DNA from 3 places in the Modestobacter versicolor genome. Region 1 is predicted to be linked to each of the others. Evidence: riboswitches for the same ligand, from Rfam matches in the RefSeq annotation. Region 1 holds a riboswitch; each other region holds the start of a gene.
The links. A riboswitch is a leader RNA that binds a small molecule or an ion and turns the genes downstream of it on or off. The one in region 1 is predicted to bind cyclic di-AMP.
Positions count from the first base shown of each region.

Region 2: another riboswitch for cyclic di-AMP. It lies ahead of FHX36_RS22515 (C40 family peptidase); the one in region 1 lies ahead of FHX36_RS04325 (VldE C-terminal domain-containing protein).
Region 3: another riboswitch for cyclic di-AMP. It lies ahead of FHX36_RS01460 (LysM peptidoglycan-binding domain-containing protein); the one in region 1 lies ahead of FHX36_RS04325 (VldE C-terminal domain-containing protein).

Region 1 covers NZ_JACIBU010000001.1:890,988-894,247, forward strand. Annotated here, with positions in the region: gene paaK (phenylacetate--CoA ligase PaaK) at 1-273, shown strand, start outside; gene FHX36_RS04310 (TetR/AcrR family transcriptional regulator) at 270-908, shown strand; gene FHX36_RS04315 (hypothetical protein) at 1,015-1,308, shown strand; gene FHX36_RS04320 (hypothetical protein) at 1,313-1,618, opposite strand; cyclic di-AMP (ydaO/yuaA leader) riboswitch at 1,800-1,951, shown strand; gene FHX36_RS04325 (VldE C-terminal domain-containing protein) at 2,165-3,082, shown strand; gene FHX36_RS04330 (ATP-binding protein) at 3,114-3,260, opposite strand, start outside.
Region 2 covers NZ_JACIBU010000001.1:124,943-128,202, reverse strand. Annotated here, with positions in the region: gene FHX36_RS00595 (MFS transporter) at 1-544, shown strand, start outside; gene FHX36_RS00590 (epoxide hydrolase family protein) at 553-1,623, shown strand; cyclic di-AMP (ydaO/yuaA leader) riboswitch at 1,910-2,078, shown strand; gene FHX36_RS22515 (C40 family peptidase) at 2,091-2,603, shown strand; gene FHX36_RS00580 (DUF5925 domain-containing protein) at 2,723-3,260, shown strand, end outside.
Region 3 covers NZ_JACIBU010000001.1:314,752-318,011, forward strand. Annotated here, with positions in the region: gene FHX36_RS01455 (ABC transporter permease) at 1-1,057, shown strand, start outside; gene FHX36_RS01460 (LysM peptidoglycan-binding domain-containing protein) at 1,102-1,710, opposite strand; cyclic di-AMP (ydaO/yuaA leader) riboswitch at 1,714-1,873, opposite strand; gene treY (malto-oligosyltrehalose synthase) at 2,075-3,260, opposite strand, start outside.

The sequences.
Region 1 (3,260 bases):
CAGATCGAGGAGGTCGTGCTGCGCACCCCGGGGCTGTCGCCGCACTTCTCCCTGGAGCTCACCACCCGCGGCCGGCTGGACCACCTCACCGTGCACGTCGAGGCCCGCCCGGACTGCCCGGCCGACCGTCGCGGTCCGGCCGCCCGCGAGGTCGAGCAGGCGGTCAAGGACACGATCGGCACCAGCGTCGAGGTGGACGTCGTCGACCCGGAGACGCTGGCCCGGTCGGTGGGCAAGCTGCAGCGCCTCACCGACCGCCGGGAGCGCGGGTGACCGCCGTCCCGGCGCGGCGGGGGAGGCCGGGGCACTCGCTGGACTCGCTGCTGGACGTCGCTGTGGCGGTGTTCAACGAGCGCGGCTACGAGGCGACCAGCATGGACGAGCTGGCCGCCCGGCTCGGCGTCACCAAGTCCGCGATCTACCACCACGTGCCCAGCAAGGTCGAGCTGCTGCGGTTGGCCCTGGACCGCGCGCTGGACGCGCTCTTCGCCGTCCTCGACGAACCCGGCGCCACGTCCGGGCCGGCCATCGACCGGCTGGAGCACGTCGTCCGCGGCTCGGTGCGGGTGCTGACCACCCACCTGCCCGTCGTCACCCTGCTGCTGCGGGTGCGGGGCAACTCCGAGGTCGAGACCCAGGCGCTGCGCCGCCGGCGGGAGTTCGACCGGGTCGTCACCGACCTGGTCCGCGCCGCGGAGGAGGAGGGCGACGTGCGGCCCGACGTCGACCCGGCGGTCACCAGCCGGCTGCTGTTCGGCACCGTCAACTCGCTCACCGAGTGGTACCGGCCCGGGCGCGGGCTGGACGCCGACGCGCTGGCCGACGCGCTCGTCACCACCACCTTCAGCGGTCTGCGCACGGCCGCCCGCCCGGCCGCCGGCCCGGTCGCCGCGGAGCGGGGCCGCTGACCGACGTGTCGGCTTGCGGCTCGCCCGGCAGGAGCGGGACCGTTCCGGGACCGTCGCGGACCCACGGGGACCGGAACCACCGCGACCGCCCTGGGGGTGAGTCGGGATGTGGGAGCTGGCAGGGATCGCGGTGGCCTTCCTGGCCGTCTCGGTCGGCGTGGCCGCGCTGGCCCGCCGGACGACGGCCCGCTGGGAGCGGGAACGCGAACGGCGCGCCGAGCGGGCCCGCCGGCGGGCGGTGACCGACCCACCGGTCGGTGCCCGCGGCCGGCGCGAGGGGCACCGGCCCGGCGCGGCACTGCCGCGGCTGGCCCGGCACCTCGCCCAGCGGACGTCGTCCCGGCCGCCGGGCCGCTCCGGTGCGCAGCGCCCCGGCGGCGGGGTAGACCCCCCGGACTGAGCGGTCAGCGGTCCCGGGCCGCGGCCAGCAACCGCTCGACCTGCGGGGAGCGGCGGACGACGACCGGCCGCCCGGCGGACGCGGCCGCGTCCAGGTGGTCCAGCAGCAGGTCGAGCGCCGGTCCCGACAGGTGGGTGACCGAGCCGGTGTCGATGGCCTCGACCCGCGCCGGCTCGCGGCCGTAGCGGCGGAGGAAGGCGTCGACGGCGGCTCCGTCGACCTCGCCGGCCAGGCAGAGCACCCGCCCACCGGCGGTGTTGAACAGCCGGACGACGCCCCGCACGCCGGGGCCCGCGCTGGGCAGCGTCACCGGTCCAGTCTCGCCCCCCGGTCCGGCTCCGGCGAGCCCGGGCACCGCTCCTGGGGCCGGCAGCGCGACCCCCGCGACGCTCGTCACTCGACGAAATCCGCTGCGGATGATTGTCACGACTGCATAACGCCGTTACCTTTGCTGCGTCGGTTCGGTCATCACGTCCCCGTCCGGGGAGCCCGAGCAGACGCCGCCGAGTCGCCCTCCGGGGCGAGCCGGGGACCCACCGCACAACTGGGGTGAATCCAGCTCCCGGGCACCTGCCCGGAGCCGGTAGGGCTGCTTCCCGCCCGAACCCGTCAGCTAACTCGGTAGGCGGCGACCGGAAGAAGTGGAGAGCCGCCGGATGGCGTGCCCCTGTACCGCGCTGCCCAGCACGACCCTCCGCACCGGGGTGCGCCCCCGCACCTGACGCCGCTGCCCGCCGGTGACCCGCTCCCGGCGCCCGGCATGCCGGCCCCACCCCGCTGCACGGACCACCACCGCAGCCCGCCGCCCTCCGGGGCGCCGGCGCCGCGCCCGCACACCCTCGGAGCACCTCTCCCCATGGCACCCCGCACCACCACCTCCGGCCGCGCTGCCGCCCGCCGCGACCGGGCCTCCTCCGGCCATCGCCGCCCGCCCGCCGGCGTCCGCCGTCCGAGCCTCCTGCTCGGCGCCGCCGCGGCCGGGGCCGTGCTGGTCAACGTCCTCGTCGGCGCCGAGCCCGCCGCCCACGCCGAGGCCGGGGCGTCCGAGCAGCTCAGCGTGGCCGAGCAGCTCGGCCTGACCTCGCAGACCTCGACCGCCACCGACGCCCCGGACCTGGCACCGCTCGAGGAGCTGGCCGCCAGCCGCAGCAGCCGCGAGGCGGCGCAGACCGCCGCGCAGGCGTCGCAGGCTGCCGCCGACCAGGCGGTGCTCGACCAGCAGCGGGCCGCCGCGGAGGCCGAGGCCGCCCGGGTCGCCGCCGAGGCGGCCGCCGCCGCGCAGGCCGCCGCAGCAGCCGAGGCCGCGGAGGCAGCCGAGGCCGCGGAGGCCTCGGCAGCGCAGGCCGCCCCGACCGCCGCGGAGCGGGCCGAGAAGCCCGCGGCGACCAGCGGCGCCGCCCTGGCGACCGCGGTCGCGAAGATCACCAACAGCTCGGGCAGCGTCAAGCCCGTCGTGCAGGCTGCCGCCAACGCGGTCGTCTCCAACGTCCCGGGCGCGGCCGGCATCACCCTCGGCGGCACCCGGCCCAGCGCCACCGACCCCGGCGGCCACCCGTCCGGCCTCGCGCTGGACTACATGGTGATGACCAACAGCGCCCTGGGTGACGCGATCACGCAGTACCACATCGACCACTGGGACGAGCTGGGCGTGGAGTACATCATCTGGGAGCAGCGGATGCTCAGCTCGCCGGGTGGCTCGTGGAAGGCGATGGAGGACCGCGGGGGCACGACCGCGAACCACTACGACCACGTGCACGTGAACTACCAGGGCTGACCCGGCCGGGTCCGGCTGGACCCCTGCCGGGTCAGGCGGGGGCCAGCACCGCCCAGACGTGCTTGCGCCCGCCGTCGCTGCACCAGCCGTAGGCCGTCGTCAGGTCGGCGACCATCCGCAGCCCGAGCCCGCCGCGGGCGGGGTCCCGGTCGGGGTCCGGGTGCGGCGGGACGGTGGC
Region 2 (3,260 bases), 770 kb from region 1:
CAGCCGGCTGACCATGGCCGCCGGGATCCTGCTGGGCGAGGGCGGGCTGGCACTGATGGCCACGTTCGTCTCCGTCGAGGGCGGCTACCGCTCGGTGCTGGCGGGTCTGCTGGCCATGGGGCTCGGCATGGGCCTGTCGATGACCCCGTCCACCGAGGCGATCACCAGCGCGCTGCCGCGCGAGCGCCAGGGCGTCGCCTCGGCGCTCAACGACGTCACCCGCGAGCTCGGCACCGCGCTCGGCGTCGCGCTGCTCGGCGCGGTGTTGTCCGCCGGCTACCGCAGCTCCGTGGAGTCCCGGCTGGCCGACGCGGTCGACCTGCCGGACGGCGCCGCGGAGGCCGCCCGGGCCGGGGTGGCCAACGCGCTCGCAGTGGGCGGGGAGTCCGGGGCGGCGGTCCGGGCAGCCCAGGAGGCGTTCGTCGACGGCTGGCAGCAGGCGATGTGGGCCGGCGTCGCGGTGACGGGAGTGCTGCTCGTCGTCGTCCTCGCCCGCGGACCCGAGCGCTCGGTCGGGAGCGGCGACGACCGCGGCCCGGCATGATCGCCGCCATGGACGACGCTGCTCCCCCGCGCACCGACCAGGCAGTCCTCGACGACCTGCGGGCCCGCCTCCGGGCGTACCGCGCGGTCGAGGGCACCGGGGAGCACGGCTGGGACCGCGGCACCGAGCCCGGCTACCTGGCCGAGCTGCTCGCCTCCTGGGCCGGGGAGTACGACTGGCGGCCGCACGAGGAGCGGATCCGCGCGCTCCCGTGGCAGCTGGCCGGCGGGCTGCGGGTGGTGCACCAGCGCGCTGCCGACCCGGCCGCCCCCGCCGTCGTCCTGCTGCACGGCTGGCCCGACTCAGTGCTTCGGTACGAGCGGGTGCTGCCGCTGCTGACCGACGTCCACGTGGTCGTCCCGGCGCTGCCCGGCTACCCGTTCGCCGCCCCGCTGCCGGAGCGGGACCTCTCCTCGGCGGAGATGGCCCCGTACGTGGCCGCCGCGATGACCGAGCTCGGCTACGACCGCTACGTCGTCTCGGGCGGCGACATCGGCCGCTTCGTCGCGACGTCGCTGGCGCTCCACCGGCCCGACGACGTCGCCGCGCTGCACCTCACCGACGTGCCGCTGTTCGCCGCGTTCACCTCCGAGCCGGCGAGCGACGAGGAGCGCGACCTCCGCGAGCGGGTGACGCAGTGGCGCGCGGCGGAGGGCGGCTACATGCACGAGCACGCGACCAAGCCGCACACCCTCGCGGTCGCGCTCGGCGACTCCCCCGCCGGCCTCGCCGCCTGGATCGTGGAGAAGCTGCGCAGCTGGAGCGACTGCGGCGGGGACGTCGAGCAGGTCTTCACCCGCGACGAGCTGCTCACCTGGGTCACCGCGTACTGGGTCTCCGGGTCGATCGGGACGTCGTTCGCCCCCTACGCCAAGCAGAGCCCGCCGTTCGAGCGGATCGACGTGCCGACCGTGGTGCAGCAGTTCCCCGGCGAGCTCGTGCGGTCGCCGCGGTCGGTCGCCGAGCGGCTGTTCGACCTGCGCGGCTGGCGCGACGAGACCGCCGGCGGGCACTTCGCCGCCTGGGAGCGCCCCGAGGAGTTCGTGGCCGGCGTCCGCGAGGCCCTGGCCCTGGCCTGAGCCCGCACCCGACGGCGGCCTGTCGTCCTCCGGTGACGCAGCGTCCAGCCACGCGCAGGCACTGGCAGATGGGTCGAGCAGGGCTGCACAGCAGGGTCACCCGGAGTGAGCACGGGCCCGGCGGAACGGCTCGCAGGTCGCGTCCGGCGAGTCGCCCGGACGGCCTCGACGGCCGGGCGTGGCGCCGCCGTGGCGGTCACCGAGAGTGCGCCAGCAGCCCCTCGCGGCCGCGCTTACGTTCGTCGCGCCTGCCGGGGACGACGTCGCCGCCCCCCGTGGTGACACCCGTCGGGCACCGCCGAACCGGGCGCTGCCGAGCAAGGCAGCGCGTGCCCGGACCGGGGACCCATCGCAGTCCTGGGGTGAAGCGCGACCCGCACGCAGGTGCGGGCCGGCCGGGCGAGTTCCCCCGCCCGAACCCGTCAGCTAACTCGGTAGGCGGTTCCGGAGAACCAGGAGCACCGCTCATGCGCACGTCCGCACGCCCCCGCCCTGCCCGTTCCGGCCGCGGGGCGCTCATCGCCCTGCTCACCGGCGCCGGTCTGGTGCTGACCCCGATGACCGCCCAGGCCTCCGGTGGCCCCGCCGCCCCGGTCGCCGCCCCGGTGGCCTCCGTCGCCGCCCCCACCGCGGCGACCCAGGTCGCCGTCGACACCGCGCTGGCCCAGCAGGGCAAGCCCTACGTCTGGGCCGGGGCCGGCCCGGACTCCTTCGACTGCTCGGGCCTCACCCAGTTCGCCTACGCCGCCGCCGGCATCTCGCTGCCGCACTCGTCGCGGATGCAGTCGACGCTGGGCACGCCGGTCGCCCGCGCCGACCTGCAGCCCGGTGACCTGGTGTTCTTCTACAGCCCGGTCAGCCACGTCGGCATCTACATCGGCAACGGGCAGATGGTGCACGCACCGACCAGCGGCTCCGTCGTCAGCGTGGTCGACGTCGACCTGATGGGCGGCTTCAACTCCGCCCGCCGCCTGGCCTGACCGCGCACCCGTCCCGGGGGCTGCGTGCTGCGGCCCCCGGGACCGGGAAACGGGTCGAGACCGTCCGACCTGCCCCGTACCGTCCGGCAGGCTCGTTGCCGCTCGAACAGGAGACCCGCGTGACCCCCGCCCCGGACGGCGTCGTCCCCAGCCTCTCGCTGAACGACGTCGAGGACATCAGCGACGCCGTGCTGCTCCAGGCGCAGTGGAACGGCGCCATGCCGTACCACCGGGCGGCCGAGGTCCCCGGGGCCATCGAGGACCTGGGCTCGCTGCTGCCCGCCGGTGCGCGCGTCCGGCTGGACCAGCGCGCCGAGAAGTGGCGCGCGGTCCTCGCCGACGTCGGCGGCGGCATCGTGCACATCTCGGTGCGCTGGGGCATCAGCAACGTCTCCGTCGTCGGCCCGGACCTCGCCGAGGTCGAGGCGACCCTCGTGCAGGTCGTGGGCGCCGCCCGGGCCGCGGTCGCCGTCCCCGACGGGTCGGTGCGGATGCGCTTCTGGTCCGGTTCCGGCGACCACCCGGTCGAGTCCAGCCGCACGGTCGCGGCACCGGGCTGGGCGGCGGTGCAGGCGAACTACACCGGCGAGACGGCGGCGGGGCTCGCGCCGCTGATGCGGCTGTCGGACGTGCGCGGCCGCAGTGGGCGGCTGGTGC
Region 3 (3,260 bases), 580 kb from region 1:
GCAGGCCGAGGCCAGCGGCGGCCGCACCGCGACGATCTCGGTGCAGGCCTACGACCCGATGACCGGCACCCTGCCCCAGGCCGAGTGGGAGGCGGGGGTGGACGCACTGGTCGCCCGGTACGGCATGCCGGCGGAGGCGGTCGCCACCACGGCCTACGGCCAGGCGCTGTACCGGATGCCCGGCGGCACCCAGACGATCGACACCATCCGCGTCTCGCCCTCCTACGGGCCGCTGCACCGGATCCAGCCGGTCGAGGGGCGCTGGTTCCGGGCCGGCGACCGGGAGAGCATGTCGCCGGCGCTGGTGGTGAACGAGGACTTCCTCGGCATGCTCGGCGTGGCCGACCTGAGCAGCCGGCCGACCGTGGTGATCGGCGGGCCGCAGCCGGTGCTGGCCACCATCGTCGGGGTGGCGAGGTGGAACTCCGGCTACCCGACCGCCTACCGGATCGACGAGTCGGCCGGGGACGGCGCCGCGGCGACCGGCTCGGCGGGGTACTGGTCACCGCCCAGCCTCGAGCTGTGGGTGCCCTCGGCGCAGGCCGACGCGGTCACCGAGGCGGTGCAGACCGACCTGGCCCGGCTGCTGCCCGGCGCGGAGGTGCAGGCCTTCCGGGCCGACCCGGAGAACCTGGAGAGCACCATCGCCAAGCTGCGGATGGCGGTGCGAGCGGCCGGGCTGGTGGTGCTGGCCCTCGGCGGGCTCGGCGTGCTGAACATCGGCCTGGTCACGGTGCGCCAGCGGATCCGGGAGATCGGCGTCCGGCGCTCGTTCGGGGCGACGTCGGCGCGGGTGTTCTCCGCGGTGGTGCTGGAGAGCGTCGTCGCGACGGCGCTGGCCGGCCTGGCGGCGGTCGCGCTGTCGGTGGCGGTGGTGCGGAACCTGCCGCTGGAGCGGTGGCTGGCCGGCGGGATCCCGCTGGTCGACGCCCCGGGCTTCCCGGTGTCCGCGGCGGTGGAGGGGCTGATCGCGGCGACCGCGGTCGGTGCGCTCGCCGGGCTGGTGCCGGCGCTGATCGCCGTCCGGGTCAAGGTCATCGACGCGATCCGGTTCTGAGCGGAGCGGCCGGGGAGGACGTCCCCGGCCGCTCGCTCAGTGCGTCACAGCGCCAGGCGCTGCCCGACGTAGATCGTGTTCGGGTTCTTCACCGTCGACCGGTTCTGCGCGTACAGCTCACGCCAGGTCATGCCGTGGGCCTTGGCGATCTTGGCGAGGGTGTCGCCGCGGCGGACGGTGTACGTGCCGCCGGACGACTGGCCCGACGACGCCGGTGCCGCGGCCGCCGGAGCGGGTGCGGGAGCCGGTGCCGGTGCCGGTGCCGCGGCGGCCGGTGCGGACGCCGCGGGCGTGCTGCCCCCGGTCAGGTACTTGCCGCAGGTCGGCCAGGCACCGATGCCCTGGCCGACCAGGACCGCCTCGGCGATCTCGATCTGCTGGGCCGGTGTGGCCAGGTCGGCCCGCGGCGCGTACGCGCCGCCGCCGAAGCCCAACCAGGTCGACGAGCTGAACTGCAGCCCGCCGTAGTAGCCGTTGCCGGTGTTGATGCTCCAGTTGCCACCGGACTCGCACTGGGCGACGCCGCTCCAGTCGTGCTCCGCGGCCGACGCCGGTGCGGCGAGGACGCTGATGCCGACGGCGGCTGCGCCGAGGGTGACGGCGCCGCCGCGCAGCAGGGTGCGGGCGCGCGTCATCGAGGTGTGCTCGGACATGGGTGATCCTCCGATCACCGCCGGCGAGGTGAGCTGTCGGGTTCGGGCTGATCGTGCCCGGCCCGCCGTGCGTGGAGCGCACGGCGCGGCTTCACCCCGAGACGCGCGGACGCGTCGGAGAAGTGGTTCCCCCGCCCCCGTCCTGGTTCGACTCGGGAGTCAGGCGACCGGCGGACGGGGTTGGGCGGTCCGGTGCCTCGTGCCCGTCCGGTGTGGCCCGGGCACGCGCACCACTGTCAACGAGACCGCCCGGTTCCGCAGCCGCTGCGCGAGCGGGCTCGGGCATACCCGCAGGACGGCCGCCGACAGGCCGGGCCGGGAACGCCGCAGCGTCCCCGGCCCGTGACCGTCCGTGTGCCGTTCCTCAGTGCTCCCGGACGAGCAGGGCGACCGGCAGCTGGGCGAGCACCTCCGCCAGCGGGGCCCCGCCGGCCGTCGAGACGACCCGGCCGCCGGTGAGCAGGTCCTGCCACGCACCGGTCGGCAGGTGCAGGGCCGTCTCGCCCCACCCGGCCTCGGCCAGGTGCACCGGGCGCCGGGTGGCGACGGTGACCACCTCGCCGCGGTCGAAGGCGACCACGCAGTCGGCGGCCGCGCCGGTGGCCTCGACCGGGGTGTAGCCGGTGAACGCCTCCGGGTGGTCGCGCCGGTGCCGCAACGCGCGGGAGACCACCAGCAGCTTGGCCGCCCCGGTCTCGTCGACCGGCGGCACCCAGCCCTCGTCCAGCCGGGCCAGCAGGCTGCGCCGCTGGTCGTAGTCGACCGGGCGGCGGTTGTCCGGGTCGACCAGCGAGAAGTCCCAGAGCTCGGTGCCCTGGTAGACGTCCGGGACGCCGGGCATCGTCAGCTGCAGCAGCTTCTGCGACAGCGAGTTCGAGTACCCGAACGGCGCGATCCGGGCGACGAACTGCTCGATCTCCGCGTGCGTCGTCGCGTCGTCGAACGCGGCGTCGACCAGGGCGTGCAGCTGGTCCTCGAACTCCTGCACCGGGTTGGTCCAGGTGGTCGAGGTGCCGGCCTCGCGGGCCGCCTTCTCCACGTAGGCGTGCGCCCGCTCCCGGGACAGCGGCCAGGCGCCGACCAGGTTCTGCCACACCAGGTGCGCCAGCGACCGGTCGGCCAGCGGGTGCCGGCCGGTCCAGCCGCGCACCAGGCCGGCCCACTCGGTGGGCAGCTCGGCCAGCACGGCCAGCCGCGACCGGACGTCCTCGCTGCGCTTGGTGTCGTGGGTGGACAGCGTCGTCATCGACGCCGGCTTGACCTCCTGGCGGTGCTGCTGCGCGGCGTGGAACGCCTCGACCGTCGTCCCGAACCGTGCCGGGTCGCCGCCCACCTCGTTGAGCGCCACGAACCGCGACCACCGGTAGTAGGCGCTGTCCTCGACGCCCTTGGCCATCACCGGCCCGGAGGTCTGCTCGAACCGGGTGGCCAGCTCGGTGCCGGCCGTGCCCAGCAGCGGGTGCAGCGCGTCGACGGCGGCGGTGAGGTCGGGACGGCGGAGCTTGACCGCGGCCACCGTCTCGTCCAGGTGCTCGCGGCCGTCGGGCAGG